One region of the Paenibacillus aurantius genome, then DNA from elsewhere that is predicted to be linked to it. Evidence: riboswitches for the same ligand, from Rfam matches in the RefSeq annotation. Region 1 holds a riboswitch; each other region holds the start of a gene.
What was found. A riboswitch is a leader RNA that binds a small molecule or an ion and turns the genes downstream of it on or off. The one in region 1 is predicted to bind cyclic di-AMP.
Positions count from the first base shown of each region.

Region 1 (2,257 bases):
CGCCGATTACAGAAGAACAGGTCCGCGAGCTTCGTGTTGGGGACGTCGTCGTCATCAACGGGATGATGCACACCGGGCGCGATGCGCTGCACAAGTATTTGATGGACCACGATTCCCCCGTGGACCTGAACGGCTCGGTCATTTATCACTGCGGACCGGTCATGAGCAAGGACGAGCAGGGAGAATGGCACGTCAAGGCGGCCGGCCCGACGACGAGCATCCGGGAGGAGCCTTACCAAGGCGACATCCTGAAGAAATTCGGCATCCGCGCGGTCATCGGCAAGGGCGGCATGGGCGCCAAAACGCTTAAAGCCCTCCAGGAGCACGGAGCCGTTTATTTGAACGCTATCGGCGGCGCCGCCCAGTACTATGCCCGCTGCCTGAAGAAGGTCGAGGGAGTGGACTTCATGGAATTCGGGGTGCCGGAAGCGATGTGGCACCTTCAGACGGAAGGCTTCGCCGCGATCGTGACCATGGATTCCCATGGCAACAGCCTTCACGCCGACGTGGAGAAGCATTCACTTGAGAAGCTATCTGAGCTTAAGGAGCCGGTTTTCCAGTAATAAGAATTGGGTAGGGACCATCTGCGCGGCAGATGGTCTTTTTATCGTTGGAGGATTCGTCTTCGTTATCAAGGGTGTCGACGGTTCCTGAATAAGGTAGATAAGGCGCGAAATCGGGAGGAAGTGGGTGGATTAGCTATCCTGTTCTCTAGTAAATCCATAATTTGTAGGATGATAGACAGGAAGGGATTATGGTAACCTGATGGGGCTTACAAATTTAGGCCGAAGCCCCTTAAGGGGCGCGGGGGAACCACAACTGGGGTGAAACCACGTCAAGTGGTCGGGCAACTCTCTGATCCCGAACCCGACAGCTAACCTCGCAGGCTGCAAAGGGAGGATTATTGCATTGAAGCATGTTTTTAAGAAAGTAGTCATGACAGGTGTTATTGCTCTTACGCCTCTTCTCTCGGTAGGGGCTGCACATGCCGAAGGGGCCACCCCGGCGGGTAACGATTATCAATCGTTATATACATTTCTTCAGAAAAGCGGGTTTACGTTTAAAGGGGTCGAACAGCTTAAGCCGCTGTTTGATAACGGCCAAGCCTTCTGGCAAGGTTACGTCGTAACCGTACCCGGCGTTCCGTCCGCTCCGGCAGCCCCAACGCCAGAGCCGGTTAAGCCGACACCAGCTCCGGCAGCCCCAACGCCAGAGCCGGTTAAGCCAACACCAGCTCCGGTAGCCCCAACGCCAGAACCGGTTAAGCCGACACCGGCACCAGCCGCACCGACAACGGCTTCCCAGTTTGCCTCCGAAGTCGTCAACCTGGTGAACCAGGAACGGGCCAAAGCCGGGCTTAAGCCGCTTTCCGTAAGTAGCGCTCTATCGGCCATGGCGAAGGATAAAGCGGTCGACATGTACAACAAAAATTACTTCGACCACAACTCGCCGACCTACGGTTCGCCTTTTGACATGATGCGCAGCTACGGCATTTCTTACTCCTATGCGGGAGAGAATATCGCCAAAGGGCAGCGTACTCCGCAAGAGGTGATGAACGCGTGGATGAACAGTGACGGTCACCGCAAAAATATTCTCAACCCTAACTTCACGACGATCGGCGTCGCGTACTACAACGGGGAATGGGTACAGGAATTTATCGGCTAAGGTTAATCTTCTTGGACTTATCGGGCTCTCCAGCCGCCATCGGCGGCTTGGGGGGCTTTTTTATTGGACAGGGGTTCTTACGGTAGGATTCCCTGGTGCCGAAGAGGTATCCCTTCTGGCACCTTCTTTACATAATCTTTAGAAAGCGGGCACACGATAGACGAACGAACGCCTTTCTTTTCACGGAAAACCGTATTACCATGGGTAGTGATACGCGCAAGAGGCGCCAACCGCCTCCTGCGTCGAAGGAAGGGGAACCCCATTGGAGAAATTTCGCGTTAGGCTTACTCTGCTATTCGTTGCTTTGATCGGGATGTCCGTGCTCGTCGCCGGATTGTTTACGGGACAGCTGCTGAAAAGAAGCTACATCGATGCCCTGCAGACGAATATGGAACGGGAAATCGCCGTCATTCTGGCTTCCGGGGAATGGACAAGAACGGGGAGCATACCCGACTTAATGAAGGTTTACAGCGACAAAGTTCACTATTACAAGGAAGCCGCGGGGGCACGAATAACGTATATAGCGGCCGATGGAACGGTCCTGGGCGATTCGGATCACGACCCCGCCACGATGGACAACCATTTGGGGCGC
Region 1 covers NZ_CP130318.1:4,443,231-4,445,487, reverse strand. Annotated here, with positions in the region: gene MJA45_RS20185 (fumarate hydratase) at 1-563, shown strand, start outside; cyclic di-AMP (ydaO/yuaA leader) riboswitch at 774-904, shown strand; gene MJA45_RS20180 (CAP domain-containing protein) at 910-1,665, shown strand; gene pnpS (two-component system histidine kinase PnpS) at 1,928-2,257, shown strand, end outside.

Region 2 (2,257 bases), 2.2 Mb from region 1:
GGTGCCGCAAGAGAGGCAGTACTTGATTTCCAACGCCATTCCACCTTTGTATGATTTCTTGTCCTCTATCTCTCTACCGCCGGCAAAGGTAGGTCCTCTCTAACGAGACGGACGCCATCCCGGCATACTCCGTATGGCTCCCATGGACAGCCTTCGCAAATGACGCCTACGTCATCCGGATGAATCCGCTCTTTCAGAAGGACGGTGATTTCCCCCCAGCTTCCCCGCCAACCCGGCGCAAGTCCAAGCCGCTGCAGGACCTCGCGGTCCCGGTTCCCTACCGTTCCCCTGCAGTGGTTCGTCTTATCCTCCGGATAAGCCCGGCAAATCTCGTCCGGTCCTTCCACCAGTTCGACGGACTGCTCCGGCTGCTGACGCAGCCTCTCATAGATCGAAGTCATGTTGGCGCAAAATTCCGCGGAATAGCCCATTCCCCGGTAGCCCAGGAGACACAGCAGATGATGTCCCCGCAGCTTGACGGTCATGCCTGCTCCCTCCTCCATCCGCTATTGCTCGTAAACCGGCATCTTCGACTATACCACGAAATGGAGACGGACAGCGACCCTTCTGGGCAGCCGGCTCAGGAAGGACGCCGTCTTCTATGCTGGAACTGGGACCATTGAAAGAGCAGGAAGCATCCGATGCAGAAGCCTAGAATGGCGATGAAGGCGGCCAAGGCTACCATAGCGGAGAAGACATAAGCAGCGGTCTGCCAGCCCATCAAATAGCTGACCAGTGCGCCGGCTAGAAACAGCACGGCGAGAAGCTGATTAAACTTCTGCTGGCTTTTGTCCTCCGGTATATAGTCGGCCATCGGCCGGCGGAGGAAGAGCTTGGCTGCCCGCATCACCGGATTGAAATCGGCCGCCACCCCGAGCAGACCGGAAACGAAAGGAAGGGCAAGAATCCAGTAGAAGCCCGTTGCCCAGGTCAGAAGAACGGATAGGACGATCACCCATTGATTGACGCGCACCAGCGGACGAGGAATGGAATTCGGCATAATAACCACCTTTTTTATCGGAATATTTGTAGTTTACTTCGTCTTGCCCGTTTTGGGAAGCTGACCTACGCCTGCTGTCGATTTCTGTACCTTTTTACCTATTTTTCATCGAAGGGGTTTACTTTCTCCGTTTTAGAAGCTAGAATCTAACTAACTGAATATCGCTGAGTTTTCTTTCATTTGAAAGAAAAGCGGGGGAACCACATTTTCATGGGGTGAATCGGCAGGTATGCCGAAGGACGATCTCACCGTCCTAATCCGACAGCTAACCTCGTAAGCGTGGTGGGAAGGATAGATGACAAGCAGCACAAGGTCTAGCCTTGTGTTTTTTTGATTTCTATTTCCATCGTTCCCACAAAAGGTAAAATACGCCGTTCATTTTAACTTTAGGAGGGATCCGCGATGCTATGCAAAGAGAAACTGTTCGGTCTGCTTAACAACTTGGACGAGATGGACCAGAAGTCGGCCTACGCTTTCATGCAATCGCTTGACAAGCAAAACGAAGAGCAAAAGTCGAACGAAGTCCAGGCGGAAAAAGCGGACATGGAAGAGCCTAAACCAAACAAAGCCCAAGTGGAAATTCTCGGCAGAGGATACTTTGTCGTCGGTGACTGAGGCTGTACGCAGGACGGCGGGGAATTCCCCGCCTTTCACTTCTCTTCGAGGCCAAGCTCGGCCCGGATGATTCTGATATTCTCCCGGTGGCACTCCTCCGTAAAAGCCGATGGATAAGCATGTTCCCCCTTCATCCGCTCCATCTCCCCCTCGTCTCCTTCCAGCACGGCCCGCTTAAGCCTAGCCAGGTAATCCTGGGCAAGGGTCAGCCTTCGCCTCATTTCCGTCCGGTCTGCCGTATGCCGGCCGTGTCCCGGCACCAAATGCCGAATGGCGTGACGATTCAATAGAGCCAGAGCCTTCTCCAGTGTTTCCTCATAGGCCGATGCACTGTGCGACACGAAGGGCCGTTCAAAATCGGACAAATAATCTCCCGCCAGCAGCAGCCCAAGAGGCTCCACTACCGTGAACAAGCCGTCTTCCGTATGGCCCGGCGCCAGATAGAACGTGAGCACCGTTTCCCCCAGTACCAGCTTCTGCCCGTCTTCTTCCATTACATGGTCGAGCACCGGAAAGTCCACGGGATACCCCCTGTCTACATAATGAGCCGCATCAAACTCCCGAATGAGCAACAGCTGCTTTTCCTTCTCCGGATGATGATGAAGCCCCCTGGATCCGATAGTCCGGGCCTCCGGAAAAGCC
Region 2 covers NZ_CP130318.1:2,216,305-2,218,561, reverse strand. Annotated here, with positions in the region: gene MJA45_RS10035 (NUDIX domain-containing protein) at 1-39, opposite strand, end outside; gene MJA45_RS10030 (DUF1284 domain-containing protein) at 66-485, opposite strand; gene MJA45_RS10025 (DUF4395 domain-containing protein) at 581-1,000, opposite strand; cyclic di-AMP (ydaO/yuaA leader) riboswitch at 1,153-1,295, shown strand; gene MJA45_RS10020 (hypothetical protein) at 1,403-1,615, shown strand; gene MJA45_RS10015 (MBL fold metallo-hydrolase) at 1,651-2,257, opposite strand, start outside.
Region 2: another riboswitch for cyclic di-AMP. It lies ahead of MJA45_RS10020 (hypothetical protein); the one in region 1 lies ahead of MJA45_RS20180 (CAP domain-containing protein).

Region 3 (2,257 bases), 1.4 Mb from region 1:
GTTCCGGGAGGGACCTCAAGGCCCTCTCCGCCGACCAAAGTATACTCGGTTCTGTCGAGCTCCAGCACGGCTTCTCCGTTCAGCACATAGAAGAATTGACGGGCCTTCCCGTGGTAGTGGCGCACCTCGAACGTGCCGGGCGGCATGCGTTCCTGGATGACGCTCATTCCGGGCTGCTTCACGAGATGCCACCCGTCGCAGGTTTCCCCCCAGATATAATGCTCGGCGGTTTGGCGGCTTGTTTTCATACGTAGGTCTTCCTCCTTCTTAAGCTATAGCGGACGGCCGATCAAGGCCGGGAGACAAGGGCGTGTTCCGGTGGCAGCCGCCGGTTGGCAGGCGGGGGCCCCGGTGATAGAGCCTTTTCCCCATTATACCCCAGCCCCTGCACAGAAAAAAAACCCGCCGTCCGGGCCAAGCCCGTCCAACCGGTTTCTCTTCTTTCTTTAATTCGAGTCATCCGAGCCGCTTAATTGGCCAATTCGGAGTAAGCCTCGTCGCCCATTATGCGGCGTGCGGTGACGTATCGTTTGGCATAGTAGGAATCGCTAAGACGGTTGATGGATACGCCGTACTTGTTCGCGGAATGGGCGAATTGCCCGCCGCCGATGTAGATGCCTACGTGAGAAATGCCACTTCCGTCGGTATTGAAGAATACCAGGTCTCCCGCGCGGAGGTTGCTTTTGGCCACCCAGCTGCCCTTCGCTGCCTGCCCTTTGGAGGTGTGCGGAAGGTCGTAGCCGAGCTGGTCGAACACATACATCGTAAAGCCCGAGCAGTCAAAGCCTCTGGTAGTGGTGCCGCTGTACTTGTAGGCGGTGCCGAGTAAATCGTCTACCGTGTCGCTGAGGGGCGATGCCGATGCCGTGCCGGCCATGATGCCGAAAGACATTACAAGACTCAATGCAAAACCAACAGCCTTTTTCAAAACCAAGTTCCCCTTCCAGAGTGCCTACGAGGTTAGCTGAGGGTTCGGTTGAAGGTACCCTATGACCCCTTGGTTGCAGGATCAATTCACCCAGAGAATGGTTCCCCCGTTTCCCGATCGGGAATTAGGCATTATGCGATTTTTACAACGAGGATAGGTATTCGCCAAAATGATGGGAAATCCTTCTTATTTTTTGAATAAAGTTCTAAAAACCTGTTTCAATAGCAAAAAAAGGGGTATAGGTTCCAAGATAAGGAAGAAGGCTGTCAGAGCCGGTCGAAGACCCATCCGGCTTATCGACAAGATGGGCGGAAGCGGAATTCCTTGAGGGAGCTGTAACTTAATCTCTTCTCGTGTCGTCTATACCAATAGAAAGATATTTCTTGAGGGGGCCACTGTCATGAACCCGTCCAAAATGTTGTTAGCCGCTGCCCTGCTGGCTGTCTGCACCGCCGGCTGCTCCACGCTGAAGACGGCGTCGGAAGGCCCGCTCGAAGTTCCGCCGGCCGTTGCCGCTCCGGCTCCGTCGGCCCCGGCGCCTACCGCCGTGGCGTCCGCGTCCCCGGCGGCTCCGGCTCCCGCCGCCAGCTCCGGCGCCGAGCCGTCCGCCGAGCCTGTGCCGGCGGCCTCACTGGGCGTAACCCCGGCGCGGGCTGTACCGCCGGCTGCGGCCACGCCCGGCGCCTCGCCGGTCGCCGTGACGCCGGTCCCGCCGGCTCCCGCGCCGTCGGGGACGCCCGCCGGGGAGCCGAGCGCCAAGCCGGCCGAGCCGACGCCTGTCCAGGCTCCGGCCGTCCGGATCTCGCTCGACAGCGAGCCCCGACTTGCGGCTCCGACGGAGCGGGGCTCCGGCTTTATGCGCACGCTTCTGACCTACGCGCCGCAGAGCTATACGCTGGCGTTCCGCGAGTCCATGGACCGCGGCAGCGTGGAGAAGCAGCTCACAGAGCAGACCGAAGAAAAGGATGTTCCTTCGGTCAAGCCGCAGCTGACCTTCGAATGGCAGAGCGATACCGTGCTGAAGGTGTACGCCGAGGTAACGGAGGCCCCCAAGCCGGGCTACTCGTCGGACAGCTACACTCTGAACGTTAACGGAGCCCTTACGGCCCGCGGAGAGAAGCTCGCCGATGCGCCGCAGTTTCACGCGGTGCTTCATGTGCCGGAGCAGGTGTGGATTATGAACACCCGGACCAAGGTGGCCAAGCGGGTTTCCTCTTCCGGGGAGCCGTATTTCTACCACTCCCTTGGAGAGCCCTCCCGTTACCTGCTGGCTACGCGTTTCACCGAGTACTGCGAATGCGACGCCGCCCTTCCCCGGCTGTATGCCCT
Region 3 covers NZ_CP130318.1:5,815,644-5,817,900, reverse strand. Annotated here, with positions in the region: gene MJA45_RS26300 (cupin domain-containing protein) at 1-248, opposite strand, end outside; gene MJA45_RS26295 (C40 family peptidase) at 470-928, opposite strand; cyclic di-AMP (ydaO/yuaA leader) riboswitch at 935-1,069, opposite strand; gene MJA45_RS26290 (hypothetical protein) at 1,329-2,257, shown strand, end outside.
Region 3: another riboswitch for cyclic di-AMP. It lies ahead of MJA45_RS26295 (C40 family peptidase); the one in region 1 lies ahead of MJA45_RS20180 (CAP domain-containing protein).